Regions from separate parts of the Pseudoalteromonas sp. C2R02 genome, predicted to be linked through region 2. Evidence: predicted binding sites of a transcription regulator. Region 2 holds the regulator's gene; each other region holds the start of a gene.

The links. The regulator FNR, encoded in region 2, switches genes on or off when oxygen is low (the NO sensors DNR and NnrR bind a similar motif). The targets are predictions, from matches to a motif close to TTGATCTAGATCAA.
Region 1: a site for FNR is predicted at 3,758-3,771, ahead of KO527_RS16770 (acetate kinase). Genes of this name have one in related genera too.
Region 3: a site for FNR is predicted at 8,812-8,825, ahead of KO527_RS14330 (DUF4856 domain-containing protein). Genes of this name have one in related genera too.

The regions. Positions count from the first base shown of each region.
Region 1 covers NZ_JAHKQC010000037.1:65,169-75,762, forward strand. Annotated here, with positions in the region: gene KO527_RS16750 (hypothetical protein) at 1-569, shown strand, start outside; gene KO527_RS16755 (hypothetical protein) at 757-1,170, opposite strand; gene sbcB (exodeoxyribonuclease I) at 1,735-3,186, shown strand; gene yfbV (terminus macrodomain insulation protein YfbV) at 3,280-3,726, opposite strand; gene KO527_RS16770 (acetate kinase) at 3,896-5,095, shown strand; gene pta (phosphate acetyltransferase) at 5,095-7,233, shown strand; gene KO527_RS16780 (ACT domain-containing protein) at 7,685-8,074, shown strand; gene KO527_RS16785 (PTS glucose transporter subunit IIA) at 8,074-8,580, shown strand; gene KO527_RS16790 (hypothetical protein) at 8,626-8,952, opposite strand; gene KO527_RS16795 (ArsC family reductase) at 9,224-9,577, shown strand; gene dapE (succinyl-diaminopimelate desuccinylase) at 9,574-10,594, shown strand, end outside.
Region 2 covers NZ_JAHKQC010000028.1:46,279-56,872, forward strand. Annotated here, with positions in the region: gene uspE (universal stress protein UspE) at 1-757, opposite strand, end outside; gene fnr (fumarate/nitrate reduction transcriptional regulator Fnr) at 862-1,605, opposite strand; gene KO527_RS10330 (sulfite exporter TauE/SafE family protein) at 1,640-2,314, opposite strand; gene ccoS (cbb3-type cytochrome oxidase assembly protein CcoS) at 2,311-2,505, opposite strand; gene KO527_RS10340 (heavy metal translocating P-type ATPase) at 2,522-4,924, opposite strand; gene KO527_RS10345 (FixH family protein) at 4,932-5,432, opposite strand; gene ccoP (cytochrome-c oxidase, cbb3-type subunit III) at 5,553-6,518, opposite strand; gene KO527_RS10355 (cbb3-type cytochrome c oxidase subunit 3) at 6,515-6,700, opposite strand; gene ccoO (cytochrome-c oxidase, cbb3-type subunit II) at 6,722-7,342, opposite strand; gene ccoN (cytochrome-c oxidase, cbb3-type subunit I) at 7,353-8,777, opposite strand; gene KO527_RS10370 (hypothetical protein) at 9,079-9,504, shown strand; gene KO527_RS10375 (TonB-dependent receptor) at 9,875-10,594, shown strand, end outside.
Region 3 covers NZ_JAHKQC010000034.1:244,139-254,732, reverse strand. Annotated here, with positions in the region: gene KO527_RS14370 (hypothetical protein) at 1-490, opposite strand, end outside; gene KO527_RS14365 (PhnD/SsuA/transferrin family substrate-binding protein) at 483-1,304, opposite strand; gene KO527_RS14360 (S1/P1 nuclease) at 1,643-2,443, shown strand; gene KO527_RS14355 (TonB-dependent receptor) at 2,514-5,741, shown strand; gene KO527_RS14350 (MarR family winged helix-turn-helix transcriptional regulator) at 5,846-6,289, opposite strand; gene hmgA (homogentisate 1,2-dioxygenase) at 6,376-7,704, shown strand; gene maiA (maleylacetoacetate isomerase) at 7,704-8,345, shown strand; gene KO527_RS14335 (TIGR02647 family protein) at 8,420-8,653, opposite strand; gene KO527_RS14330 (DUF4856 domain-containing protein) at 8,936-10,594, shown strand, end outside.

The DNA of each region.
Region 1 (10,594 bases), on a different contig from region 2:
TTCAGTCACATGCTGAAGTTCACCAAACAGGCGAAAGCAATAGTACAAATATTTTTCAAAATGAATTAAATAGTAATACCGTAGTTTATCAAAATGGCATGATGAGTAATGTAAATATTAACCATGATTTTGGTGAGCAGAATAGCGCTCATGTAGATCAATTTAGTCATGAAAGTAATGTCAATATCAATACATTTACGGGATACCGTAACTCAATAAATGTAATGCAAGGCGGAAATAATAATAACCTAGATATTTCTGCATCTGATGGCGCTGATTCAAATATGATCTCGGTAAATCAAGATGGTGCTTTTAATAATATTTCAGGCGCAACTATCGGTAGTAATAATAGTCTAACAATCACTCAATTTGGTGATAATAATAGTTTAGATTATTGGCAAGATGCTTCAGATTCAACGCTAGAGATCAACCAAACTGCAAGTAACTCATATCTCAATGTACATCAAAGTGGTATCAGCAACCACCTTATTGTTAATCAAACAGTTACTGGCAATATGAATGTAATGCAAGTAGGGACTGGCAATAGCGCCACTGTGAATATGAATTAAATTAAAGTTTGTTTATGTTGTTCTATTGATAATAGCAGCCTATCTATAAGTGGCTGCTAATTATAAATCTATTAACACCTATCGAAGTAATTAATATTAGGGGTGATTTTTACTAGGAATGAACAAAAAAGAAAGTCTTTGCAATAGGATGTCTAATGCAAACCCAGTAAAAATATTTTAAGTACTTTTAAGAATGAGTCCAATTTCCGCGACCACACGTAGTCACAACATATTTTGCATTTATATGACGACCGCCATCTTTAAAAGTAATTGATGGATAAAACGTTTGTGCTTGTCCGTACGGATTCCAACAAACATATGAAAATCTAGCTGTATGTTTACGGCCCTTAGAATCACATTTTTTAATACCTATAGTTCCACTCGTTGAACAACTATCTCCAAGCGCTACCATCTGATTTGGTTCTTCCGTTAATCTGGTACCTCGCTTTGTTGCTTTCCAGTAAGAGCTTAATACTTTAATGTTCTTGCTCACTGAACTTGAATTTTTAATTTCAAGATTAACGTGACATTTGGCGCTCGCAGCAGACGAGAAACCCATTATTAAACCAGTTATCATTAAACCCGTAATTGCTTTTTTCATTTTTACTCTCCTAATTTAGCCTATCTAAATCGATAGTTTTTAATGGCAGTCAATCATTGAATGCTTGCTAATTTTATTATTCATTACATCTGTATAAAGCATTTCTTATGACCTAATGAATTGCTCTAGGGAATAAGAAAGATGCATTTGATTATGAGTACCTCAATTCAAATATGCGTAAAAAAACCGCTCTTCTTAACTTTTAAGGTACAGCTTCAGCTTAAATACTAAGTTAGGAGAATTTGTGGAGAAAATGACTTAATATTGGAAAGTTACTGGAAATTTTTATAAATAGATTGAAACTACATATCTCAATTTAAGAGTTTTATTTCAAGTATTACTATTATTTGGATATAGCTAAAACATACACCCTAAATAAAATGACAACATCTGAGCTCTGAAATTTTAAACAGCTATAAATATATGATTATTAATATATTCGATATAAGTTAGCTAACTTTAAGCATTTGAGTTTAAAAAGCCCAATACATACTTATTTAAAATTAACAGTTATAATCATCAACATAGATATAGCTGTTAATTAAGCCAATAATAAAGAGTATTATGGAAACATATAACGATACCCCGCCGCAAAAAACCATTTACTGGCACGATTATGAAACTTTTGGAGCTAACCCACAAAAGGATCGTCCTAGCCAATTTGCAGGCATTCGCACTGATTTTGATTTAAACATTATTGGTGAACCGCTTATTATTTATTGTAAACCTGCGCCTGATTTTTTACCTCATCCAGAAGCATGTTTAATAACAGGCATTACACCGCAACATGCACAAAAACATGGTTTGATTGAAGCTGAGTTTATTAAAAAAATTCATGATGAATTCAGTGTTAACCAAACCTGTGTTGCAGGCTATAACAGTATTCGTTTTGATGATGAGGTATCACGTTATACGTTATATCGTAACTTTTTTGACCCTTATGCTCGAGAATGGCAAAACGGTAATAGTCGTTGGGATATCATTGATTTAGTAAGAGCCTGTTATGCACTTCGCCCTGAAGGTATTAATTGGCCAACGAAAGAAGATGGCAGCCCTAGTTTTAGATTAGAAGAGCTGACTAAAGCCAATGGTATTGAACATGCTGCAGCCCATGATGCCTTATCAGATGTATTAGCGACAATAGAGTTGGCTAAGCTTATCAAACAGAAACAGCCTAAATTATATGAGTTTATATTTAATTTAAGAACTAAAAAGCAAGTCGCTGAGCTGATAGATATTCATAATATGACGCCTATTGTGCATACATCTTCTATGATCCCTGCGACGCAAGGCTGTACAAGTTGGATGGCGCCAATGGCATTTCATCCAGTCAATAAAAATGCGGTTATTTGTTATAACTTAACTTATGATCCAGCGCCATTATTTGAATTAAGCGCTCAAGAAATACAAACCCGTTTGTATACGCCAAAAGCAGATTTATCTGCTGATGAATTACCAATAGGTTTAAAGTTAGTTCATATCAATAAATGCCCAGTTGTGGCACCAGCAAAAACGTTATTGCCTGAAAACGCAGCCCGTTTAGGTATAGATAGGGAGCAATGTTTAAAAAACTTGGCTAATTTAAAAGCCGACTCTGCTCTAAGACAAAAAGTAATTGATGTATTTTCAGAGCAAAGGGATTTTGGCGAAACTACCAATCCTGATTATCAATTATATAACGGTTTCACTTCACGTAATGACAAACAGTTATTTGATGAAATCCATGAAACCAAACCTGAACATTTAGGTAATTTACAACTCGATTTTGAAGATAAAAAGTTTGAAACTTTATTTTTTAGATATCGCGCTCGTAACTGGCCTGAAACACTTGAAGCACATGAACTCGATACGTGGCGTACTTATTGTAAAGATAAGATCATGAATGGTGAAGATCAACCCTCTATTGATGCGCAAGACTTCATGCTCACCCTTGAAAACTTAGTACATGAGCATGATGGGGATGAGAAGAAGCTGACAATTTTAAAATCGCTTTACCATTACGCACAAAATCTATAAAACGAATTTACCTTTTTGGTTATCAACCACAAAAAATCCCCATGCTTTTGCTATGGGGATTATTTAATTAAATGATTATTTTATTCAACAGGCTTAAAACATATCGCGAGTAAAAGCGCGATCCATTTTATCAAACATCTCTTTTAATAAACTCGCAAGTTCAAAGTATTTAGGTCTTGCACTGCTTATTTTAGGCTGATGACCATTTTCTTGCATTTTAACTTCTATTTCACGGTACCAGCTTGCTAAACTCGGTGGTAAATCAGTATCTGAACGTTTACCTAACCATAATAAACCTTGAACAGGTAAAGATAAAAAAAACAAACTGCATGCTAACGCTTGCGGTAAATAATCGGCACCAAAATATTGAATTTGAACCAACATGCTAATTAATGCCAAAGCAGGCATAACCAACATTGCTAATTGTGTTGCCTTAATCACACGGCGTTCTATAAATATAGGAGCTAACTCAATGCGATCGGGCCATAACTTACAATATTTTTGGCCTTCTCTAATTTGCACCATCAAAGTTTTTTGCATAGTGACTCCTCATAAAATAACTTACTAAAAATTGGTCTAAATCAATTCTATAATCCATATATAGTATAGACTATACCACAGCTAGGGGAATTGTCTTTATCGCCTTAGTGTTAATTTATTTTGTAACTTATGGTTTTTATATAAAACCACTCTCATATCAGGAAAAATCATGCCCCAGCAGTATGTACTTGTTTTAAATTGCGGTAGTTCTAGTCTTAAATTTGCCATAATAGATGCGCAATCTGGTAAGGAAACACTATCAGGCTTAGCTGAATGCTTAGGCCTTGAAAATGCAAGCTTAACATATAAATTGAATGGCAATAAACATACCGTTTCTTTGGCTCAAAATGCACAACACGCTCAAGCAATTTCCCTATTAGTGCAACTTATAAATGATAATAAATTATCAGATCAACTTATTGCCGTTGGTCATCGTGTTGTTCATGGCGGCGAACAATTTACCGGCTCTGTTATTATCAATGAAGAAGTGATTTCGGCAATTACTAAAGTATCAGCCCTTGCACCTTTGCATAACCCAGCTAATTTAGTTGGCATTGAAGCCGCAACTAAAGCTTTTGGCACTTTACCTCAAATTGCAGTATTTGATACCGCATTTCACCAAACTATGCCTTCAAAAGCTTATTTATATGCATTGCCATACGCTTTATATAAAGAACATAGTGTTCGCAGGTATGGCTTTCATGGCACTAGTCATTACTTTGTATCTGGACAAGCTGCTGAAGTTTTACAAAAACCAATCGAAGATATTAATTTAATCAGTGCGCATTTAGGCAATGGCTGCTCTGTTACCGCTATTAAAGGTGGTAAAAGTGTTGATACAAGTATGGGTATTACACCACTTGAAGGCTTAGTGATGGGTACCCGAAGTGGTGATGTAGATCCAGGTTTGTTTAGCTTTTTAAGTAACTTAGGCTACAGTGCAAAAAAAATAGATAACTTACTAAACAAAGAAAGTGGTTTATTAGGTTTAAGCCAACTATCAAATGATTGCCGAACCATAGAAGAGCAATACGAAAAACAAAACCCACAAGCAATTCTGGCTTTAAATGTTTTTTGTTATCGTTTAGCTAAATATATTGCTTCTTATACTGTGCCATTAGGTAAACTTGATGCCATTATTTTCACTGGTGGCATAGGTGAAAACTCGAATTTAATTCGAGAAAAAGTACTTAACTTGCTAACGATATTTGGTTTATCAGTTGATAACGATAAAAATTTAAAAGCGCGTTTTGGCAAGTCGGGTATCATCACCAATAACAATTCAGGTCCTATCGCACTTGTTATTCCTACAAATGAAGAATGGGTGATCGCACAAGATTCTGCTCAGCTAGTTAAGGAGGTAAAATAATGTCTCATCGTATTATGTTAATTCCTGTATCTACAGGAGTTGGTCTAACATCTATTTCTGTTGGTTTAGTACGTGCCCTTGAGCAAAAAGCAGTTAAAGTTAACTTTTTCAAACCTATTGCACAACCTAGAAGCAATGATAAAGGCCCTGAAAAATCAACTGAAATAGTGAAGATTGGCTCTTTGATCCAGCCTCCACCTTCAATTGACTTGCCTTATGCTGAACAAATGATCAGCACAGGTAAGGGTGATGTTTTATTAGAGGAAATCGTATCGCGTTTTGAGCAACATATTACCAAAGGCGATGTAGCTATCATTGAAGGTATGGTACCAACTCGTAAACAGCCTTATGCTGGGCGTGTAAATAGAGAAATCGCACAAGCTTTAGGTGCCCAAATCATTTTTGTTATTACGCCAGGTAATGATACTAATGCACAACTTGAAGAAAAGTTAGAAATCGCTTCAGGCAATTATGGCGGTGTAGAACATAAACGTGTATTAGGCTGTATTTTTAATAAAGTCAATGCACCCGTTGACGAAGAAGGTAGAGCACGCGCAGATTTAGCTGAACAATTTGATGTTGAAAAGTTAGAAAGCGAGCAGCATAGACTGGCTGCTTTACCACTATTTAGAAAGCATCCTTTTAAATTACTTGGCAGTGTTCCTTGGAACTTTGACTTAGTAGCACCGCGTGTAATGGACTTAGTTAAGTACTTAGATGCTGAAATTATCAATGAAGGTGATTTAGAACATAGACGTTTACGTCGTGTGGCATTTTGTGCAAGAACAGTTTCAAATATGTTAAGTCATTTTACACCGGGTATTTTATTAGTTACTCCTGGAGATAGAACCGATATTCTTGTTGCTGCGTGTTTATCAGCAATGAATGGCACTAAGCTTGGTGCCATATTATTAACAGGCGGTTTTAAACCTGAACCGAGTATCATGAAATTATGTGAGCAGGCAATGCAAACTGGCTTACCCATCATTTCAACTCAAACTGATACTTGGCGCACATCTCTATTATTGCATAACTTTAATATGGAAGTACCAGCAGATGATGAGCAACGTATTGAAAAAGTAAAAGATCACAATGCAGCTTATTTAGATGCCGATTGGTTAAAAAGCCTTACCCATGGTGTTGCTACTACGCGTAAAATGTCGCCTCCAGCATTTCGTCATTTACTTGCAAGTAAAGCAAGTAAATCTCAAAAAACGATTGTTTTACCTGAAGGTGAAGAACCTAGAACAGTAAAAGCTGCGGCAATATGTGGCGAAAGAAATATCGCGAAAACAATTTTATTAGGCGATAAAGAAGAAATATACAGAATTGCAGAGCAGCAAGGCGTTCAGTTAAACGAAAATGTGACTGTACTGACCCCGAGTGATATACGTGAAAACTACATAGAAAATATGGTGGAACTACGTAAAAGCAAAGGACTAACAGATGTCATAGCCGCTGAGCAACTTAAAGACAATGTGGTGCTTGCCACTATGATGTTAGCAAATAACGAAGTTGATGGTTTAGTATCAGGTGCAGTTAATACCACAGCAAATACCATACGCCCACCACTGCAATTAATTAAAACAGCTGAAAATGCTTCTTTAGTATCCTCTGTATTTTTCATGTTATTACCAGATCAAGTATTGGTTTATGGTGATTGTGCAATCAACCCTGACCCTACAGCCGAACAACTTGCTGATATTGCAATACAATCAGCTGATTCTGCAGCCGCCTTTGGAATTGAACCTAAAGTCGCTATGATCAGTTATAGTACTGGTAGTTCTGGTGTTGGTGCTGATGTTGAAAAAGTCAGATTAGCGACCGAAATTGCACAATCTAAACGCCCTGATTTAGTCATAGATGGTCCTTTACAATATGATGCGGCTATTATGGAGAATGTTGCTCGTAAAAAAGCACCTGATAGCCCTGTAGCTGGTCAAGCTACTGTATTTATATTCCCAGACTTAAATACTGGTAATACAACCTACAAAGCTGTGCAGCGAAGTGCTGACCTTATAAGCATAGGTCCTATGCTTCAGGGTATGAAGAAGCCAGTAAATGATTTAAGTCGTGGCGCTTTAGTTGATGATATTATTTACACCATCGCATTAACGGCAATACAGGCTACGCAATAAAAGTACATATAAAGTATGAGTTAAATGGTGTTTTTTTATGAAATAACATTAAAAACTTAAGTTAAGAGAAATAAACTGTTTGTTTACTCTGTTTATTTCTCTTTTTACTGATAACAAAATCAATCAATTTTTGTGCCATATCATTTTAGCTATAAATAACATAAACTTAAATAGAAACCACCAGGTTAACAACAAGGTTATCCACAGATTCTGTGGAAAACAAAAGCGCTAACAATTCAATGTGACCTAAATAAAGTACTTTTTATAAAGCACCTCTTTTGGGCTATATGTACTAAAATTAAACTAAACAAAGTAGAAACACAGTTTATATAAAAATTTTCATTAAAATTAAACTAAGTTAAACTTGCCTAAACTGGCTAATGCGCGTAATTTTAATAAATAGCTTTCTAGACTAAAATTTTTAGTATCGTAATTTTAAATAAGGAAATTCATGTCAAAACAATCCTTAGAGTTAATGAAAGAAACATTTACAATCCATAGTTTTGATCCTTCAGAGCAAATACCTGAACAAGTCTATAATGCACCGGTATATTTTATCGCCAAAACTTACGATGAACTTTCCATTGTGTGTCCTGATTATTTAAAGCTCAATAGTAATGAATCCGAGTCTGGCTGGGCAGCTTTAGAAGTTTTAGGACCTTTAGGGTTTTCAATGACGGGAATTTTATCAAATATCTCAGGTATTTTAGCACAAGAAAAAATCTCTATTTTTGCTATCTCAACTTTTGATACCGATTATATTTTAATTAAACAAGAATTTATGGATAATGCAATTAATAGTCTTCAAAAAAACGGATATAACGTTATCAGCGGTCAATAATGTCGATTCATAAACAAATCATTTTTGCAACACAACAACAAGTCGTCAATCTCGGTTTCCCTGTAATGTCACCCTTATCAGGCAGAATTAAACCTCTAGAAGAACACCCTGAAGTTATCTTTTCTACAGGTGTACTTGGCTGTGGTTTAGCACTTGAGATCAGTAGTCATAAAATTATAGCGCCATTTGATGGCATAATAGAAAAAATAAAAATGGGTGGAACTGAAGTATATTTTAAAGCTAGAAATGGCTTAAGGCTTTTAGTAGCGCTAAATATTGATCCTAGCTATTTTCCATTACCAGGTTTAGCAATCCTAAAACATGAAAACCAAAATGTTAAAGCTTCAGAAGCTATCGTTCATTTTGATTTAAGAAAAGTACCCACTCCTATCATTGCTTCGGTGACTATTTTAAACTACCAAAAATTAGGTGCGATATATTATTCTCACAATCAAATCACCGCAGGAGAAGATGTACTGTTTAAAGTTACAGCTAAAAAACGTTAATAACTGAGCCTAGAATACTAATCATACTTTATAAGGTGTATTCTATTACCTTGTTGTAGAAAACCGACTTCTTTCATATTGACGAATTTGTTGTTTAGCATAATCACTTTTTGCATAGGCTTTAACTTTCTCTACCCCTACAATTTCAATCATGCTCAAAACAAAATTGCCCGTGTGCTCATGATGTAACTCACAATTAATCTCATCTATAGCAAGTTTAGATAAAGTCTTAGCGTTATATTTTGTATATTGCATCACAGTTTTATCATATAGAAACTGCTCTCCAGATATCTTTTCATGCCTCACTTTAAAACACCCTGTTAATAGAAATGCAAGCGCCAAAGCGATTAAAGTTATGAATAATTTGTTCATTTTAACTCTTAATTGATATCTAAATATGTAACGAAGTAATTAATAAATTCGCCGAAAACATTCATATAACTAGATAAAGTCACATTTTTTAGATAAATTTCATTTGTTATTCATCTTCATTATATCGTTAAATTATGGCCATGAAGTAAATTGTTGTAATCAGAGTTACATGTTTTGTAGTCCAGCATAGGAATAATTGATTAGCTGAAAAGCACTTACAAATATGTTTAAATGTCGGTAATTTAAAGACTTCAAAGAACTGGAATTAAAAATGAACAAAACAGTTATGTACGGTATAAAAAACTGCGACACCATCAAAAAAGCAAAAAAATGGTTAGAAGCCAATGATATTGCATTTGAATTTCATGATTATCGTGTACAAGGTTTAACAAGCGAGATGTTAGTTGAGTTTGAAGCTGCACTTGGCTGGGAACTGTTATTAAACAAACGAGGCACAACATACCGCCAACTAACACAAGAACAAAAAGATGGCTTAAATAAAGACACTGCCCTTGCGTTGTTATTAGAGTTTCCTGCGATGATCAAACGACCATTATTAGTACATAACAATACATCACATTTAGCTTTTAAAGACGCACAATATAAAGAGATTTTTAATAAATGACCTCCTCTGTTATCGATTTAGCACAAGCACTTATTCAGCGCCCTTCGATTACGCCACATGATGAGGGTTGTCAGCAATTAATGGCTGAGCGTTTAACTGATGTCGGTTTTAATATTGAAAACATGTTTTTTGTAGATACTCAAAATATGTGGGCCAGAAAAGGTGATAAGTCACCTGTTTTTTGTTTTGCAGGTCATACTGATGTTGTGCCTACAGGTCCTGAAAATGAATGGCAAATCCCCCCTTTTAGCGGTGAAATTAAAGATGGCTATTTGCATGGCCGTGGCGCTGCGGATATGAAAGGCTCTTTGGCCGCTATGGTGGTAGCAACTGAACGTTTTATTGCTAAATATCCAGATCATAAGGGCTCTATTGCATTTTTAATTACGTCTGACGAAGAAGGTCCATTTATTAATGGCACAACACGTGTCATTGACGAACTTGAAAAACGTAACGAAAAGATGGATATGTGTCTCGTTGGAGAGCCCTCTTCAACAAAAGTGTTAGGTGATGTTGTTAAAAATGGTCGTCGTGGCTCATTAACCGGCTTTTTAACTGTAAAAGGCATTCAAGGTCACGTAGCTTACCCGCAGTTAGCACTGAACCCAATTCATTTAGCTGCGCCTATTATTGAAGAATTAACTAATACCCACTGGGATTCAGGTAATGCATACTTCCCTGCCACCAGCTTTCAAGTTTCTAATATCAATGGCGGCACAGGTGCTGGCAATGTAATACCGGGCTCTGTAGAGGTTCAATTTAACTTTAGATTCAGTACTGAAGTGACCATGGAAATTCTACAAGAGAAAGTAAATGAGATCATAAAAAAACATAATGTAAATTATGAATTAAACTGGGTTAGAAATGGTTTACCGTTTTTAACTGATACCGGTCCTTTGGTAGATGCGACTGTAAAAGCAATTAAGCATATTCAAAATATAGATACTTCGCTAGAAACATCAGGCGGTACTTCTGATGGTCGTTTTATTGCACAAACAGGCGCGCAAGTAATTGAAT
Region 2 (10,594 bases):
GTATGACATCTTCTGGTAAGCCTTCTTTAATATGACATTGGCTTTGGGGAATATCATGCTGTTGCGCAAGTTCGTGGCATGCCTGAGTATGATGCACTTTAACAGATTCATTAAATTGAGTGGGATCAAATTCAGGAATTTCAATAGCAATATTAACTGGTGTGCCAGGGAAGGAGTTTACAATATGTAAATTGCCATCGATGAGGTTTGAAATGAATTTTGCATCATTCATTATTCTTTGATTAAGAGCAAGATGTTGTTCATCATCAGCAGAAGCATTCACAGCTGCGATGATATTGCCTTTTGCAGGCCATAAGTGCTCTTTTATTAATAATACAGGGCAAGGACATTTTCTAATTAAATGCCAGTCAGTTGGCGTAAATATCACTGATTTTAAAGTTGCATGTTCGTGGGTACCTTTTAAAACAATATCGTAGTTTTCATTAAGTACGGTTTGTATAATTGATTCGAAAGGGCGATTATGCCATATAACCTTGCAGTCAATATCTAAAGTTTCTTTGTATTGCTCTATTAACGAATTAATCCATGAAATTCTGTCATTTATAACAGCATTACGCATAGCCTCTCTTTCATCAAGAGATAGCATAGTCGTCATTTCATAGGAAAAATCGTATATGGTTAAAAATGCAGTGATTTTAGCACCAGATTTTTGTGCTAATTCAAATGAACGTTTTAAAGCGGTTTGTTCTGATTTACTTGGATCAATTACTGCAAGTATTTTTTTTATTGTATTCATCATTTAACCTCTCAAATTTGCTTACTTTTAGTGTAAGTTAAGTTAGCAGATTTGACAGGTTTAAATGAAAAAAAATTGTCTAAGATCAATATACAAAGACGAAATTATTCGCTTTTAGATTTGGTACCTGCAATTGTATTCAATTGCTCAAGATCAATAATGGTAATGAATTTACCTTCAACTTTTATTACATCTGACTTTTGGAAGCGGCTCAATAGTCGACTAATGGTTTCTACTGTTAAACCAAGGTAGTTTCCAATTTCTCCACGTGTCATAGTTAATCTAAATTCTTTTTTAGAAAATCCACGTTCACCAAATCGTTGAGATAAATTACAAATAAAAGCAGCTAATCTTTCTTCGGCTGTTTTTTTGTTTAAAAGTAATAACATCTCTTGATCGTAGTTGATTTCACTACTCATCATGCGCATTATTTGTTGGCGTAATTTTGGTAATTTTCCAGATAACTCATCTAAAGTAGTGAAAGGGATTTCACATACCATAGCAGTTTCCATAGCCTGTGAATAACTTTGATGTTCCATTTTAAATATACCATCAAAACCAATAATATCACCTGCTAGATGAAAGTCAGTGATTTGCTCATCACCTTGTTCAGAGATGGTATAAGATTTAAACGAACCTGAGCGGACCGCAAAAATAGAATTTAATTTTTTGCCGGCTTCAAATAGTAAATCGCCTTTATGAAATGGTTTTTTACGTTCGATGATATCATCAAGTTTACCCATTTCGCTTTCATTAAGTGTTACAGGTAAGCATAACTGACTGATGCTACAACTATTACAGCTAATTTGGCAATTTGAACTTGTCGGTATTTTATTTTTAAGATCCATTGAAATTCCGTCTATTTTAAACTACTACTATAGATTAATGCAGTGCGTTTTGGGTTGCAATAGCTAAAAGGTATAAACCGTAAAATACTAAGATATTACCTAGAACAATACGGATTATGCTGTTATTGAGCCAGTTATTGATAGTTTGTGCTGCAAAACTTAACCCTATCATGGCAGGTAAGGTGCCTAAAGCAAAACTAGCCATAAATAATGCGCCTGAACTCGCACTTTGTGTTGTGATAGCCCAAGTTAATGCAGAATAAACTAATCCACAAGGTAACCAGCCCCAAAGCGCACCATATGCCAATGCTTTTTTCTTTGTATTGAGTGGTAATAAGTATTTATTCAATTTAACAATATGCTGCCATATTGCGAATTTCCCAAATTTTTCTAACCAATTTAAGCTTGCTGTCAAACGCATGATATATAGGCCTACAAGCACCATAAAAATACCACTTATAAAAGATAAAAATAAAGAAAAATCGTTTGATTGTTTAGCAAAAACAGAACTAATGCCACCTACTAAAGCGCCGCAAATACTATAGCTTAATAATCTGCCTAAATTATAAAGTAGGGCATATTGTTGTGCTTTTGTTTTGTCTTCAATCGCAAATTGTAAAGATGATGCAATACCACCACACATAGCAATACAGTGCCCACTACCAGCTAGACCCATAAAAAAAGCGGTAAAAAATAAAGACTCTGTCATAGCGGCTGATTATTCTTTGGATCTTTCGTTTTGTTAGGTTTTGTCTTAATTTCACTATCGTCAAATAATATACTGTGGGCTTGTTTGTCTAAATCAGAAAACTGTTCACTTTTAACGGCCCAGAAAAAAACAGCGATTGCGATTATTACAAATATAATTGCTATCGGAATTAATACATAAATGATGCTCATTATTTCAATACCTTTGTTATGGTTTTAATAGTCTTAATGAATTTGTTATCACGATTATAGAACTGGCTGACATGCCAATAACAGCCATCCAAGGTTGAACCATGCCCATTGCTGCTAAAGGCAAAATAGAGCCATTATATGCAAGAGAAAGGGCTAAGTTTTGTTTCACAATACACCGTGTTTTATGACTGATTTTAATTAAATGTTCAATGGAGCTTAGATCACTATTTAATAGCACAACATCGGCTGTGTTTTTAGAAATATCGGCACCAGATTCCATAGCAATCGATAAATGCGCAGTATTAAATACTGGACTGTCATTAACGCCATCACCTACCATAGCAACAACATGATTTTGTTTAATTATATTAGCAACGTAGTCTTGTTTTTGAGCGGGGCTACAGCCCGTTTGTACATCATCTAAAGATAATTTTTTTGCAAGGTCAGGCCCTGCCTGTGAAGGGTCGCCTGTTAATAAGTGGGTATTTAAGTTTTTATCTTTAAGAAAAGATATTAACTGTTGTGCACGATCACGTATTTTGTCTTCAAGTTCAAATGCAGCGATAGGTTTTTCGTTAATATAAAGCACAACTTGAACTGGGAGCTCTAGAGCGTTAAACCAGCCATTTTTACCTATGGCGATATCTTGACCTTGATATAACCCTTTAATACCAAAACCGGTCTCAATAGTAACATCTGTCAAAGGTTCTAAAGACGAAGTATCAAAATTAAAAGCCTTAGCAATAGGATGTTGTGAATGAAATTCTAAACCTGAAGCTAAAGCTAAAATTGTATTTTCATCGTAACGATTATCTAAATAATGCGACTTTTTGATTGTAAAACAGCCCTCAGTTAACGTGCCTGTTTTATCAAATGCAAAAGAATCTATTTTTGTGAGGGTTTCGAGTACATGTGCTTTCTTTATTAATAAGCCTTTTTTGGTTAAATTTGCCACACTGCACGTCAATGCAGTAGGAATAGCAAGACTTAATGCGCAGGGACAAGTTGCCACTAACACTGATATTGTGATCCAAAATGCGTGCTGTGGGTCTATGCCATACCAATATGTAGCAGTAAAGCCTGCAACAACTAATAAAACGGCGACAAACCACTGAGCAACTTTGTCGGTAATTTCAGCAAGTTTAGGGCGACTGGTAAGGGCCTTATTTTGTAGGCTAACGATTTGATTTATTAGGGTATGCGTGCCAAGTTGGTTGACACTGATTTTAACTAAACCATCATGGTTAGTTGTACCAGCATAAACCTGAGTATTGATTTCTTTAGTAACAGCCTGATGCTCGCCTGTCATCATCGATTCATCAACTGTGGTCTCACCCTCTATCACCACACCATCAGCCGGTATAATTTCACCCGGTTTAATTAAAATGATATCTTTAAGTTTTAGTTTTTTTGCTGCGATTATTTGTTCTTGAAAATTATCTACAATACGCGCTGTTAGTGGTAATAGCTTTTGTAAATTTGATGTGAACTCACTGGCTTTTAAACGCGCTCTAAACTCTAAATACTTGCCTAATAATAAAAGGAAAGTGAACATACAAATTGATTCAAAGTAGACTTCACCAGTATTAAAAACTGTTGCCCAAGTGCTTGCAATATATGCCCCAAAAATAGCTAAGGAAACAGGCAAGTCCATATTGAGTTGTTTGACTTTTAGTGCGCGTATGGCACTGGTTAAAAAGGGAAGGGCAGAATAAAGAATTACTGGAGAGGCTAAAACGAAGCTGATCCACCTAAAATATTGCTCAAAGTCATCTTCCATATCAGAAAACATATCAAAATATAAAGCAAAGGCAAACATCATAACTTGCATTGTCATAATACCTGCAACACCAAGTCGGCGTACATATGACTTGGCAACTTGTTGTTTTTGAGCTTCTTCTACATCTGGCTGAAAAGGGTATGCTTTATAACCAATACGCGCCAAAGCTTCAATAATAGTACTTAATTTAAGTTGTGATTTATCCCACAAGATCATTGCACGGTGTGTCGATGTATTTACATCGACTCGCGTAATATGCCCTAAAGATAATAATTGTTTTTCGATTAACCAAGCACAGGCGGCACAGCTAATGCCTTCAACGCTGAGTAAAACTTCTGATAACTCGCCCGAATGATGTATGAAATCTTCTTGAATATCGTCATCATCATAACTTTTGAACATTAATAATTGCTCAGGGATCAGTTCTTGTACTTTTCCAGCAGCAGTGGTCCTAAACTTATAATAATCAGTCATACCAGAAGAAATGATAGATTCAGCAACAGCTTGGCAACCGATACAGCAAACAGGTTGCGCTTGATTATCGTATTCTACAGTTTGAATAAACCCCAAAGGGATACTTTCAAGACAATGAAAACATTCAGATTGTGAAGAAAAGGCATGTTCTTTGGGGTGTGTCATAGATTACTTATTTTTTATTATATTGTGGTGAGATTTTAAACGCTTGGTCGTACGGTAACTTAATGGTTTCTTTTAGTTTCCAAACACTGTCAAATGGTTCGATAAATATATTAAAACGACCATCAATAATTTTATCTGTTAAAGCGGTAAATTCACCATTACCATTTTTAGTTAGCATGACTGTAAAATCGTGCGCTTTAATCGTTGTATGGTAAAAAGAGACTTTTAAGGAAGGCACATTATTATTGTCACCTTTAGTGAATTTAAACGACACAGTATCATTATTTATTTTTAAATCACCATGTAAATACAGTGCTTTTGCTTTATCAAATTTGGCTAAATCTAAATTGATTGCTTTACCTTTTTTGTAGTAATCATCAACTACCATATCCGGCGTATTTGAAAATGCGATATATGCAAAAATAGTACATGCAACAACAGTTGCTAATGGAATAAATAGTAAAAACCAAGGCCAGAATTGCTTATACCAGGGAAGAGTTTTTGTCATTTTCTGAAGCGTCTTAATCAAATAAATTTAGGCCGTATTTTACTTGAATTTACGACAAAATCATAGATTTTAGGTATAAAAAAAGCCTCCAAAAGGAGGCTTTCATACATTTAAAAATGCTTACTTAGAATTAGATAAACTGTAAACATAAGCACTGATGATATGTACTTTATCTTCACCTAAAATATCTTTCCAAGCAGGCATTACGCCGGCACGACCTTTAACTAAAGTTTCTTCTACAGCGCGTTGTGAGCCACCATATAACCAAACTTTATCTGTTAAATTTGGTGCGCCAAATGGTAAATTATGAGCCAGTGACCCTTTACCATCAGCACCGTGACAAGCAGAACACATAGCAAACTTAGCTTCGCCTGCATTAGCGTCTTTTTGATTAACTTTACGACCAGATAAGCTTAAAACAAATGCTGTCATTTCTTTTACGCCTTGTTCGCCAAGTGCATCACCCCAAGGTGGCATTTGAGCGATACGCCCGTTCATTAAAGTCTCTTTTATTTGTGCAGGAGAACCACCATATAACCAATCGTTATCAGTAAGATCTGGAAAACCTTGGTAACCACGTGCATCTGAACCATGACATTGCGCACAGTTTTGCGAAAATAAACGCTGACCGATTTCTAATGCTTGTTCATCAGTTGCAAGATCTTTGATGTCACGTTTAGCGAAAGATTCGAATAAAGGACCGAACTTTTCTTCTGCTTTACGCATTTCAACATCAAGTTGAACCGTTTTACCTGCTGCTTTGGCATCAATTACCGCTTGCTTTGATTCTGCAAGAGATTTAATACCCTGATTTGAACTTGTCCAATTACCTAAACCTTCCCAGTTACCTAAACCTGGGTAAGCAGCTAGATAATAAACAGCCCATATAAATGTTGCGAAGAACATATAAGTCCACCACTTAGGGAGTGGATTATTTAATTCTTCAATGCCATCAAATTCATGGCCACAACTTTCGCCTTCTTCAACCCCAGCATAGTTTGTTAAGTTCCAAACTAATAAGCCAAAAACAATAGCTAAACATGCTAGTGTTAAAACGACGACCCAAATGCTCCAAAAGCTAGTCATTTCTCAGACTCCTTTTCTTTATCGTTGATTGTCGTTTCGTGCTTTTTTTCGTCTTCGAAAATCGCATTAGCAGCTTCGTCAAACTTTGACTTAGTACGCTTACTAAATGCCCACCAAACGATAACAATAAAAAGTACCATTAAAACCAGAGTAAATATGCCTCTGAATGTTCCGTAATCCATAATTCTTTAACCTATAAAAAATTATTTCAGATGAGTACCAAGCTGTTGTAAATATGCAATCAAGGCTTCCATTTCTGTTTTACCTTTAACTGCAGCTTTAGCACCAGCAATATCTTCATCTGTGTATGGCACACCAAAACCTTTAAAAACTTCTAGTTTTTTAGCGATTAGTTCACCATCAAGTACATTTTCATCTAACCACGGGAAAGCTGGCATATTAGACTCAGGTACTACTGAACGCGGATCCATTAGATGCGCATATTGCCAATCGTCAGAATAGCGACCACCAACACGTGCTAAATCAGGACCAGTACGCTTAGAACCCCATTGGAAAGGGTGGTTCCATACGCTTTCACCTGCAACAGAGTAATGGCCGTAGCGCTCAACTTCATCACGGAATGGTCGGATCATTTGTGAGTGACAGTTATAACAACCTTCGCGCACATAAATATCACGGCCTTCCATTTCTAAAGCTGTTAACGGACGTAATCCATCTACAGGTTCAGTGGTATCTTTTTGGAACATAAGTGGAGTAATTTCAACTAACGCACCAAAACTAATTGCAAAAATCGTTAATATTGCGAATAAACCAACATTTTTTTCAACGATCTCATGCTTATTTTGTGAATTTTTTTGACTCATTATCTACCCCTTATGCCGGATGTACTTCAGCTTCAAGCGAGTCGTTTTTCGCAGAAACTGTTTTAAGTACGTTGTAAAGCATGATCACCATACCTGCAACGATGAATACACCGCCAACAAAACGCATGAAGTAGAACGGGTATGAAGCTTCTAATGACTGTACAAAGCTATACATTAAAGTACCGTCAGAATTAACTGCACGCCACATTAGACCTTGCATTACACCTGAAATCCACATTGCTACGATGTAAAGTACCACACCGATTGTATGTAACCAGAAATGTGTATTGATTAGCTTAGTGCTATACATACGACCTTGGCTAAATAAATTAGGAACTAAGTGATAAACAGCACCAATAGATACCATTGCAACCCAACCTAAAGCACCTGAATGTACGTGACCAACAGTCCAATCAGTGTAATGCGATAATGCATTTACAGATTTGATTGCCATCATCGGACCTTCAAACGTAGACATACCGTAGAATGAAAGAGATACAACTAAGAAACGTAATACTGGGTCATGACGAAGTTTATGCCATGCACCTGAAAGCGTCATAATACCATTGATCATACCGCCCCAAGATGGAACGAATAAGATAATTGACATAACCATACCTAAAGATTGAGTCCAATCAGGTAAAGCCGTGTAATGTAAATGGTGAGGACCAGCCCAGATGTATAAAGACACAAGTGCCCAAAAGTGAACTACAGACAAACGGTAAGAATAAACTGGACGACCTGCTTGCTTAGGAACAAAGTAATACATCATGCCTAAGAAACCCGCTGTTAATAAGAAACCAACAGCATTATGACCGTACCACCACTGTACCATAGCATCTACTGCACCAGCATAAATCGAGTAAGACTTAGTCAGTGATACAGGGATTGCCATGCTGTTTACAAGATGTAATACAGCAACAGTTAAGATGAAACCACCGTAGAACCAGTTTGCTACATATATATGAGATACTTTACGTTTAATTAAAGTCCCAAAAAATACAACTGCAAAAGTAACCCATACTATTGTGATCAATAAATCTATTGGCCATTCAAGTTCTGCGTATTCTTTACCTTGTGTCATACCTAAAGGTAATGTAATAACAGCGAGTACAATTACAAGTTGCCAACCCCAAAAGGTAAATGCAGCTAATTTGTCAGAGAAAAGACGCGTTTGACAAGTACGTTGTACCACATAGTATGCGGTAGCAAACAATGCACTAGTACCAAATGCGAATATAACGGCGTTCGTATGTAACGGACGCAGTCGGGAGTATGTTAGCCATGGTGTGTCGAAGTTCAATGCAGGCCAAACTAACTGGGCTGCAATAAGAACACCAACACTCATACCAATAAGGCCCCAAATCACAGTCATGATTGTGAATTGTCGTACAACTTTATAGTTGTATTCTGTTTGTGATGCTACTTGGCTCATTTTCCGGCTTCCGATGCAATAAATTGCATTAAGAAATCAACTTCCTATTCTAAAAGAATAGGCCCTACTTATTTTCATCTAGTTTATTTTTTAAATATTGTGACGTATTTAAGAAACAAACCAGACAAACCCTTATTTTTGCGGGTGAATGATAAATATTTTAGCGATAAAAAGATACCTCAATTGTTCAAAATAATGACCTTAATCAAACTATGGGTATTAACTAGTTATTTTAATCTCAAATTTGTTGTATATTTTGCTATATCATTATAATCACTAGATTAAAAAGTGACCATTTAAATTGAAGATGTTAAAATATAGTACGATTTTAGTAGTAGCTAGCTTGCTTTTAGCATGTAACTCTGAGTCAGAAAACAATGCCCTAGATTCTAGCTGCAATGAAAATAAGCCCTGTAACTATAGTGGGGGATATGAAATATCGCTAGCAAATGAAATAATTACCCCTGAAGATGAATTTATTATACAATTTAAAGCGCCTAAAGACATTAAAATCAATCAAGCTAAGCTTGAAGGTCTTAATATGTATATGGGGAGCATTCCTTTATCGTTTGAATATAAAAATGGTACTTGGCAAAGTAAAGCGATGGTGGGGGCATGTGCTGAACCTATTATGCAATGGCAATTATCATTAGATTTTATTGACCAAACCTCACTTGAGCATAAAAAGCCTATCTCATTAATTTATAATTTAACTTCTCAATATTAATTAGATGTTTTATTTCAATTTAACATGCTGTTGTAGGTATTATTAAATATCTACACGTTAATTCTTTCTAAAATATGACCAGATGCCTAGGGTTACATTTTATCACAAACTACCTGGTTAAAATTACATTTCGAGAAATAAATTCTGTAAGTTGTTGTTATTTAATGTTTAATTAAAGTTTTAATTGTGTGTTCTTCTTGAGAATAACCTAAATGTAACTATAAAATTTCGACTTTCATGATTCCCTTTTTTAGGTTCAGTTTCTATTCAGTTAAATAATCATAACCTTGCTTTATCGAATTGAAAGGTAACAGTTTCCTTTTGATTTTACATCTTTTGATTTTACATATAAATAAAATAGGGTTTATAAATGAAAAAAACACAATTGAATTTAGCTGTAATTACAACATTCTCTGCTTTAGCTGTACCTAACGTTTTTGCACAAGAAGTATCAGTACCACAAATAAATACAGATATTGAAAAAATCCAAGTTACTGGTTCTCGTATAAATAGAACTGATATGGAAACTGCAAGCCCAGTGACGATAATCTCTTCTGACTTTATCGCGAAAAGTGGTTATACATCTGTTCAAGATATTTTATCTACCCAACCAGCAGCTGCAGGTATGAGCTTAGGCTCTTCATCAAATAATGGTTCAGGTGGTTCAGCTACAGTTAATTTACGTGGTATGGGTGCAAATAGAACATTAGTCTTATTAAATGGCCGTCGTATGGTAGCATCAGGTACAGGTGCTGACTCTTCAGTGGATTTAAATACAATTCCTGTTACGATGATCAAATCAATTGAAATATTAAAAGATGGTGCATCAGCAGTATATGGATCAGATGCAATTTCCGGTGTTGTAAATATCATCACGAAAAAAGATTACGATGGTACTGAAGTAAATATTGAAGGGAGTCAAACTGATAAAGGAGATGGAACTAGCACAGGTATAAGTTTATTACATGGTATGCAGCTAGGTGACGGAAACTTAGTTTTAGGTGTTCAGTATTCAAAACGTGGTGAAGTAAGTCAGGGGGACCGTGATCATATTGACCCAGGCTGTTCTTCTTTTGTAGAAGAGGGATCA
Region 3 (10,594 bases), on a different contig from region 2:
GCGTGATTAATAATGTATTTTTACGGTTTTGCCAAATTAGGATGTGATCTAAAGTAAGGTAAGCAAATAATATGGCTATTAGAAGGGGAATTAGGCTTAAATACTCTAAAATAACGAAACTAGGTTCAGAGATTTGTATATTTACAGATTCACCTGGTGCAAGTAAGCTTCGATATATTAGGCTATCGTTATTTTTATTTTCAATTGAAATGTTTTGAATTGTGTGGAGTTGGGCTTTATATCCCATTTTATTCAGTTGGGTATTGAATTTTTCTATGTAGTTTATAATAGAAGAGTGATCGCCTACATTATTGAGTGACGGATCTGGAAGGCTTAATCTTGGTAAATCAAGTGCAATTCTTGTCTGTATTTGACTTACCGATTTATCTATATTCGCCCTGTGATCTACATAAGCACCCAAAGAATATGAAAGTTGTAATACTAACCAGAAAATGAGAAATGATATTATTACTTTATGATACTTAAGCATCTGTTAGTACCTTTGTTAATAGTGCAGTATTACAAGATTTAAATAACTTTACATGATTAAAATAGGTTGATTCATTTTCTTTAGCTAAATCAAGCAAATTCCTTTGTACCGCACAAAGTAAATCTGTATTGTCTACATCCATTTTTAAATACCACTTACTACCGCTTATTGGATCACTAATTGGTTCTATATAATTTTTAGAGAACTGCTTTTCATCTCCTTTTTTCCAATAAGATGCAATTAAGTCCACTTTGCCGCTAGCTAACAATTCTCTTAATCCTTCATGTGAATTAGCATAAGTGATATCTAAATTATCAATATTAAGTTCTAAATCTTTGAATAAGGCTTTTGGTAAAATGTGTCCTGATCGACTTGTCGGGTAATCTAACAACCCTATTTTCTTATCTAAAAAGTAGAGTTTTTTTAGTTTTGGCTTTTCTTTTAATGATATAAAAAATGCAGTGTAATTTGAGTAACCTAAAACAGCTTGATAGTTATATGTAGATTCAGCCATGAAAGCCTGCATGATATTTTCTTTTGCAAGTATCAAATCTGCAACGCCTTTTCCTAAAAATTCAACAGAATCCCCTAGCTTATATCCCCAGTGTACAATTACATTCCCATATTGTTTTGCTACAACTTCATCTTGACATAGTTTATGTGAGACCTGTTTAGCCACAACTTCTGATGGTACATAAATAATTAAGTTATGATCAACAGCTTTGCCGTTTGTTTTACATTGACTTGATATTTCCATAAATACAGGAATAGCTTCATTAGATATTTCTGTTCTTGAATTACCTAGGTAAAACATAAATACAATTACTGTACACAAAAATGTAACAATTGCTCTTTTTCCAAAAAATGCGAGTTCCGATAACACAATACTTCACTTTACTTGTTTACAACATTGTACATTTGAACAAGTTTGATTACTTATTGCAATAAATAATTTTACCTAAGTAATATAAGTGGTTGTTTCAATAGGTTTGTTAACGAGTAATGATGAATGCTGTTAACTCCTTCCTATTTGACTTTAAAAGCGTGAAAATAAGTAATCAAAACAAGGTTATTTGTAATTATTTGCAATTGGGTGGTTAGGTGAAAAAACAGTTAACAATAAAATTTATTATCGGCTTTTATGCAATATTAATGTTTGCTTTATCTCATAATGCACATGCGTGGAGTCAAAATGGTCATAGAATTGTAGCAAAAATAGCTGAGAATCATCTAACCGAAACAACTTTACAAGCTATTTTACCGTTATTAGAGGGTGAAAAATTAGCCGAGGTTTCAACTTGGCCTGATGAAATGCGGTCAAATCCAGATGAATTTTGGCAAAAAGAATCAGGTAAATATCACTACGTTAATATCAGTAAGGCATCAGACTTTAAACCTTCGTCTTATAATATTTCAGCACAATCTGGTGAAGTCACTGATGCTTATGCTTTAATTTTAAAAGCAACTTCAGTTTTAAAAAGTCCCTCCTCTTCTCTTAAAGACAAACGTTTTTATTTTAAATTTTTAGTACATGTTGTTGGTGATATTCATCAGCCTATGCATGTTGGCCACAGTGAAGACCGTGGTGGAAACCGTATTAAAGTTAAGTTTTTTGGTGAACATAGTAACTTACATTCTCTTTGGGATGGCTTATTAGTTGAAAACCAAAATTTATCTTTTACAGAATTTGCACACTTTATAGATACAAACGATAAAACTCTCATTTCAAAATACTTAAATAGTCAACCGAAAGACTGGATTTTAGAGTCGTTTTATATAGCACAGAAGTTATATGACATTGGCGATGGAGATTACAGATATAATTATGTATACGAACAAACACCTGTCGTTAAAAAGCGTTTAACGCAAGGTGGCATTAGATTAGCGGGTTTATTGAATCGCATATTTGATAAATCAGCAATACCTTTAGTGAATTCATTAAACAACCACTAAATCAAAGCAGTAGATAAATAATATAAAAGCAAATTAACTTTCAAATAATTGTTACACGGGAAACGACTAAATGAAAACTTATCAACTTTCGAAGATCACTGGCGCGTTAGTTTTTGCGTTAGGTTTATCGGCAAGCGCAATGGCAGCAGAAACTTCTTCTGCAATGCGTGGTAAAATTTTAACTCCGCAAGGCGATGCTGCTAGTAATGTAAAAATTACTGTAGTTCATCAACCTACAGGTACATCAAGAGAATTAACAACAAACGAAAATGGTGTATTTGTTGCAAAAGGTCTGCGTGTTGGTGGTCCATATACTATTGTTATTGATTCTGATACTTATTCTGACGACATGTTAGAAAACATCTACCTTTCTTTAGGTCAAACGGAGCGTGTAAATGCTCAGCTAGCATCTAAAAAAATGGAAACAATTGAAGTTTCTGGTGTAAGAGTTTTACAAGATGTAGGTGGCGCCAGTAGTGTATTTGGTCAAGCTACGATTGAAAATATGCCAAGCTTTAATAAAGATATTAAAGATGTTGCTCGCTTAAACCCTTTAGCAAGTATCAATGGTAATGGTGAGATGACGATTGCTGGTGGTAACCCACGTTCAAATAGCCTAACAGTTGATGGCATAGGTCAAAATGATGACTTTGGTCTCAATTTCGGTGGGTATGCAACACAACAACCTCCAGTTTCACTTGATGCTATAGAACAAGTATCTGTTGATGTTTCACCATTTTCTGCTAAAAAAGGCAACTTTGGTGGTGGTACTATAAACGCTGTAACTAAGTCTGGTACAAATGACTTTAAATTCTCTGGTTTTGTAGAGCAGTCAACACCTGAATTAGCTGGTGATCGCTCTGTATTAGGGCAAAACAATTATGCTGAGTTTGTTCAAGACCCTGATGGTACTAAGCACTATCCAGGTAATGCCATTTTAGATGAAACTGGTCACAAAACTTATTCAACAAAGAAAGTAGAGCCGAGTAATACTGATACTCGTTTTGGTTTTAATGTTGGTGGTCCGCTAATTCAAGATGAATTATTCTTCTTTGTTAATTATAGTAATTGGAAAAGTGTAATCGAAACTGATTATGGCTTCCTAGGTAGTGGCGCCACTAATGAATACAACATGACGCAAGAAAGCTTTAACAGCTTTATGTCTACTTTAAATACTACATATGGTATACAAGATTCATTAGGTGGCGATGTTGAAGACAGCAACGAAACTTTATTAGTTAAACTTAGTTGGAATGCATCAGATAGCCATCGTGCAGATTTTACTTATCAATGGCAAGATGACCAAGATAGTCGTGGTGCTACATTTGGTGGGCAAAACATAGCATTAGAGTCTCGTCGTGCAAACTACGTTACTAAATTTGATAACTTTGCTGTTAAGCTTTACTCTGATTGGTCAGATGAACTTTCAACTGAAATCGGTGTAAGTTATAAAGATGTATCATCTGATACTATCAATAATTCAAATTTTGGTAGCGTTAAAGTTAGTCAAGGACGTGATCAGCCGTCAGTCGAGTTTGGTGCAGCTGGTACTAACCATGATAACCATTCACAAACTAAAAATTTAATTATATCATTCGATGGTACTTACTTACTTGACGATCATGAAATTAAGTTTGGTGCGCAATACGAAAACTTAAATTTATATAACTTATTTGCACAGAACTCATTAGGCAGTTGGACATTTGATGATTTTGAATTATTTGAAAATCAAAAGATCGGTAAATACGATTTTAATTATGCTAATGCTTATACCAATGATTCTAACGATACAGCATATGATGCTTCTCGCAGTACTTTAGCGCTTTATTTAGAAGATACATTCTATGTAACTGATGATTTAGAGCTAACAGCAGGCTTACGCTATGAGCGTTTATCTTCAGATGATAAACCAACATTAAATACTAACTTTTTAGAAACCAATGGTATTTCAAACCAAGAAAATTTAGATGGTGTTGACGTAATATTACCTAGAGTTGGTTTTAAATATTATGCTAGCGATGATGTTGTTGTGCGTGGTGGCATTGGTCGTTTCCAAGGTGGTATTCCAAATGTTTGGTATAACAACCCGTTCACTATGGATGGCATTACTTTAGTTTCTGCGCCAAGCTCTGCAACAAATGGCTATTATCAAAATGAAGACAACATAGTTGATTCATTTACTGTACCACAAGAAATTAAAGACTCATTAGAATCAGGTGCCGGTAGCGTTAATTATATAGATCCTAATTTTGATCTTCCAACTAGTTTACGCGCACAAATAGGTGTTGATTATACTCTAGATATTCCTTTTGCAGGGGATAACTTCCTTTGGTCTTCTGAACTGATGTATCAAAAGAAAGAAAATGAAGCTGTTTGGGTTAATACGGGTATTAAAGATTCTGGTGAGCGTGCTGCAGATGGAGTGCGAGTGATCAATGAAAGTATCTATGAAGATAACTTTGATATCATGATGACTAATGCCGATGATGATGGTAAATCAATTATTTTCTCTACTTCTTTAGCGAAAAGTTGGGATAGTGGCGTGAGCATGACGATGAGCTACGCGCATCAGGATATTGAAGAGAATCATGTTGGTTCTGCATCTCAAGGTCAAAGTAACTACAAACACAACATCATTAAAAACCGTAACCAAGATATGGTGTCTCGCGGTTTTTATGAAGTTGAACATAGTTTTAAATTAAACTTAGGTTATTCAACTGAGTTCTTTGCTGGATATGCTACGAGCTTTAACATGTTCTTTGAACGCCGTTCAGGTCGTCCATTTAGCTACACTATGGGCATGTATAAAGATGGTGACTTTGGAGATACAAGAGATTTCTACTCTCAAGGTGCTTACTTACCATATATTCCAACAGGTGCAGATGATCCTAATGTAAACTGGGATGAGTCAGGTGTTAGCTGGGATGAACTTAAAGGTTACTTAGATGAAGCCGGGATTTCAGCATCAGGTAGTATCCTTGATAGAAATACAGGAACTCAGCCTTGGGTAACAACTATGGATATCAGCATAAAACAAGATATCCCTGGGTTTGCTGAAGGGCATTCAGGGCAAATATACTTCATGGTAGACAACTTTGCTAATCTTCTTAACAGCGATTGGGGTGTAGAGAAGAAAATTAAATATGCAAATCAAGTGGTATATGATTTTGGTGGTTTAGATGAAAACGGTAAATACAAAATCGATAAACCATATGGCGGCCGTGATACGCGAAACTATAATACAATTGCTGGTGGTTCAGCTTGGCAAGCTAAGATTGGTGTAAGTTACAAATTCTAATTTGATTTGTAATTGTCTTTCCCTAGAGACAAAATATAAAACAGCCCTCATTTGAGGGCTGTTTTTTTTTGTATTCTTTATTAACGGATACAAAAATCGTTAATTTAACTTTTTACTTTATTATCTAGCTTAGCTAAAACCGACATAAAACATTCATATTCTTCATCTGAAATGCCTGATTTTAAATGACTTTCCCAAGTTAACGCTTTAGGCGCTATTTCATAATATAACTCTTTACCTTCTTCGGTAAGGGCTACAAAATATGCGCGTTTGTCATCTTTGTTCACTCGTTTTTCTAAATAGCCCCTATTTAACATAATTTGAATGGCCCGGGATACTGTTGATTTATCCATTGAGGCAAGATTGCCTAAATTTTTGGCTGTTACAAAATCATTCTCAAATAGATTTACTAAAATTCGCCATTGCGCAATGCTTATTCCATACTCAAGCGAATAAACTGCAGAAAATGCTTCACTGATATTATTTGATAAGTTTGCGATACGGTACGGTAAAAATGACTCTAATTTAATCGTTTTTTCTGCTGTCATAAAATCTACTCAAATATAATTATTGCAAATACTCTCACGTGAGAGTATTTTTATAAAGCTTATTTCTAAACGTCGAGCTTAAAATCATGACTTTAATAAAAACAGAACCACAAAACCTAAAATATATGACTGGTTTTGGCAATGAATTTGAAACTGAAGCACTTGAAGGTGCGCTACCCGTTGGGCAATTTAGTCCACAAAAAGTAAAATACGATTTGTATGCTGAGCAATTTAATATTACGGCTTTCACAGCGCCGCGCTCTCATAATCTCAGAAATTGGTTTTATAGGATCCGTCCTTCTGTTGTGCAAGGTAACTATGAGCCTATTGATAATGCATTAATACGCAGTGCACCAATAACTGAAATCCCTACTCCACCAGATATGTTACGTTGGGATCCGATAGAAATACCGACAGTTAAAACTGACTTTATTGATGGTTTAATTACAATGGCTGCAAATGGTAGTGTAAATGCACAAACAGGTATCGGAATTCATATCTATGTCGCAAATGCGTCAATGGATGGTCGCTATTTTTGCAATGCCGATGGTGAGCTTTTATTTGTACCACAGGATGGACAGATAATTTTACATACTGAATGTGGTAAGTTAGATATTAAAGCAGGTGAAATTGCAGTGATCCCAAGAGGGATTAAATTTAGCGTTGAGTTGTTAACTGATAATGCACGTGGTTATATTTGTGAAAACTATGGTAATGCATATGAATTGGCAGAGCGTGGCCCTGTAGGTGCAAATGGTTATGCTAACGACAGAGATTTTCAGTATCCTGTCGCATCCTTTGAAGATAAAGAAGGTGATTTTGAGCTTATTACTAAATTTAACGGTAATATGTTTCGCTGTGATATAAAACACTCTCCTTTAGATGTTGTCGCTTGGACAGGCAATGCAGGACCATATAAGTATGACTTATCTCGTTTCAATGTGATGAACACTGTTAGCTTTGATCACCCAGATCCTTCAATATTCACAGTACTCACATCTCCATCTGGTACACCAGGCGTTGCTAATATAGATTTTGTCGTATTCCCGCCTCGTTGGATGGTAGCAGAAAATACATTTAGACCACCGTACTACCATAGAAACATCATGAGTGAGTTTATGGGATTAATAGAAGGTGTATATGACGCAAAAGAACATGGATTTGTACCAGGCGGTGCAAGTTTACATAATTGCATGTCACCTCACGGGCCTGAAGCTGAAGTTTTTGAAAAAGCATCAAACGCTGAGTTAGCACCGCAAAGATATGAAAATACTTTAGCCTTTATGTTTGAGTCAAAATTTATTATCTCGCCAACTAAATTTGCACTACAAGGTGAAACGCGTCAGCCAAATTATCAAGACTGCTGGCGTGAAATTAAAAAATACTACAAAGCCCCTACCTCGGAGCAAAAATAATGAAACTATATACTTATTTTAGGTCGTCAGCGGCATACAGAGTCCGCATTGCTTTAAATTTAAAAGGTTTAAAACATGAGCTTGTGCTTGTTAATTTATTAAAGTCGGCTCAAAACGGACAAGATTATTTAGAAGTTAATCCTCAAGGCCTTTTACCTGCACTTGCAACTGAGAAAGGCAATATAGGCCAGTCTCTTGCAATTTTAGAATGGCTTGAAGCTGAGCACCCTGAAGCTCCAATTTTACCTGGCGATCATTGGAACCAAGCTCAAATTCGAAATTTAAGCTATGCCATTGCCTGTGATATTCACCCGATTGATAATTTGCGTGTTTTAAAATATTTATCGTCAGAATTAAAAGTAACGGACGAACAAAAAACGACTTGGTATAAACATTGGGTTGAAGTTGGGTTTAAGAAAATTGAAACTATGCTTGAGCAGTCTGATTTGTATCAAGGTCAATTTTGTTGTGGTGACACTCCTACTCTTGCAGATATTAACTTAGTACCACAAGTGTTTAATGCATTAAGATTCAAAGTAGATATGTCTGCCTATCCAAAAATCGCTTCGGTTTACGCGCTATGTAATCAAATGACCGCGTTCATTGATGCTGCACCGGAAAATCAGTTAGATGCAACTTAGTTAGCCTAATGATAATAATGCCCTCTTATTATATTGGGCATTATTTAATATGATGGTTTTTAATACTTTATATCTTATGATTTCAAAGCTGATTGTAACGTTTGTGCGTGCTCTGCTAGATCTAAGCCTAAGTCTGTTAGGTATCCGCCATCTTTTTGATCAATAATTCCTTTTTCAAATAAACGTTTTGCTGCTTCCACAAGAGCAGGCTCTGCATCTTGATGAACTTTAAGGCCTTGCATCATACTATCCATTGGAAACTTCAGAATTAAATCAAGTTCTTCACACATATGTTGACTAAATTGCATATATTCACACCTTAACTATTTTTATTGTCAGCTAAAACATAGCCTGTTGTTGTCCTAATTTAAAGTATTAATTGCATAAAAATTGATTTAAACCATGATATTGCAAAAAAGTTAATTTTTTATATGTTAATCGGTGTAATCTAAACTAAACTCAAACCTTGATATAAATCACATTATTATTAAAAATGTTAAATTTATTGCAAATGATATTGATTATCATTGGTATACCTATATAATACGCCCCATAAAAATTAAATACTTCAATAGAATCAAGGGTTATCTATGTTTAATATGCGTAAATCTATTTTGGCAACAGCTATTTTAGCTGGTACTTTAGGCCTTACAGCTTGTGGTGGTTCTAGCGACAGCAAAGAAAAACCGGTTGAGCCAGTAAATACAGCACCTACTGATATTACATTATCAGCAAATTCAGTTTCAGAAAATGCAATAGCTGCTGAAGTCGGAACTCTGACTGCAACTGATTCAGACTCAGGTGATACTTTTACTTTCTCTACTTCTGATGAAAGATTTGAAATCTCTGGAACAAGTCTTAAATTAAAAGCTGATACATCAATAGATTTTGAAAAAGAAACTTCTGTTACTGTAAAAGTATCTGTATCTGATAGCGCAAATAATACATTTGAAAAAGATCTTACTATTGAAGTAACAGACTTACTTGATTTTTACGGATTTACAAGTCGATTTGAAGATGGTGAATCAACAGTTTCATATTCTGGCCAAATCGCACGTCATGTTTTAATAAAAGAAATATATAATTACATTGGTTCTGATAAGTTTGTAACTGATGCACAAACATTAGATAAAGCGGGTCTACAAACTGAACTAGATAAAATTTATCGCGTAACTAGCGATGATTACGCTTCAGTTTGGGAAGATCGTTTATTAACAGTAACAACTAACCCTACAGCTAAGCAAACTAGCTTATTAGATATTTCAAGCTCACATAAAAACATAGTAGGTAAGCTTGCTGGTAATGATAGTAAAGGTCAGCATAAAGACTGGACTGATGGCACAAGTTTTAAAGGTTGGGATGGTTTAACAAATAATACACCAGAAGGTTTAGTTGATGAATTATTTGACCAATTAACAGATCGTGCTTTAATTGCTGGTGGTGCTTCAACACCAAATGGATTAGAAATTGACACAATTTATGTTACAGCAGATGGTGTTGACCTTAAACAACTTATTCAAAAGTTCCTATTAGGTGCTGTTGCTTTCTCACAAGGCGCAGATGACTACCTAGATAATGATTATGAAGGTAAAGGTCTATTAACTGATAACGTAAACCAACTTGATGGTAAAACTTATACAAACCTTGAGCATCAGTGGGATGAAGGTTTTGGTTATTTCGGTGCAGCACGTGATTATTTAAATTACACTGATACAGAAATTGCTGGCAAAGTTTCAGATGAAGATGGTCGTTCTGATTGGAATGGAAAACACGATACAAACGCTGATGATTTAATTGATTTAAAAGCTGAATTTAACTTTGGTAATTCTACAAATGCAGCTAAACGTGACCGTGGCGCAACTGTTGCAACTGATTTAACAAAAGAAGCTATGGATGCTTTCTTAGCTGGCCGTAATTTAATTGCTACAACGCATGAAGCCTTTACTGATGAACAAGCTGCTGAACTTAAGGGTTATGCTAAAACAGCAACTATTGCATGGGAAAAATCAATTTCTGCAACAGTTGTTCATTACATCAATGATCTAATAGCAGACTTAGACAAATTAAAAGGTGAATACTCAGTAAGTGATTTCACGACTATGGCTAAACATTTTTCTGAGATGAAAGGATTTGCATTAAATCTACAGTTTAACCCTGAGTCGCCAATGACTTCTGCACAATTTGCTGAAGTTAATACATTATTAGGTAACAAACCTGTAATTGTGGGTGAAGCTGAGATTTTAGAGTAT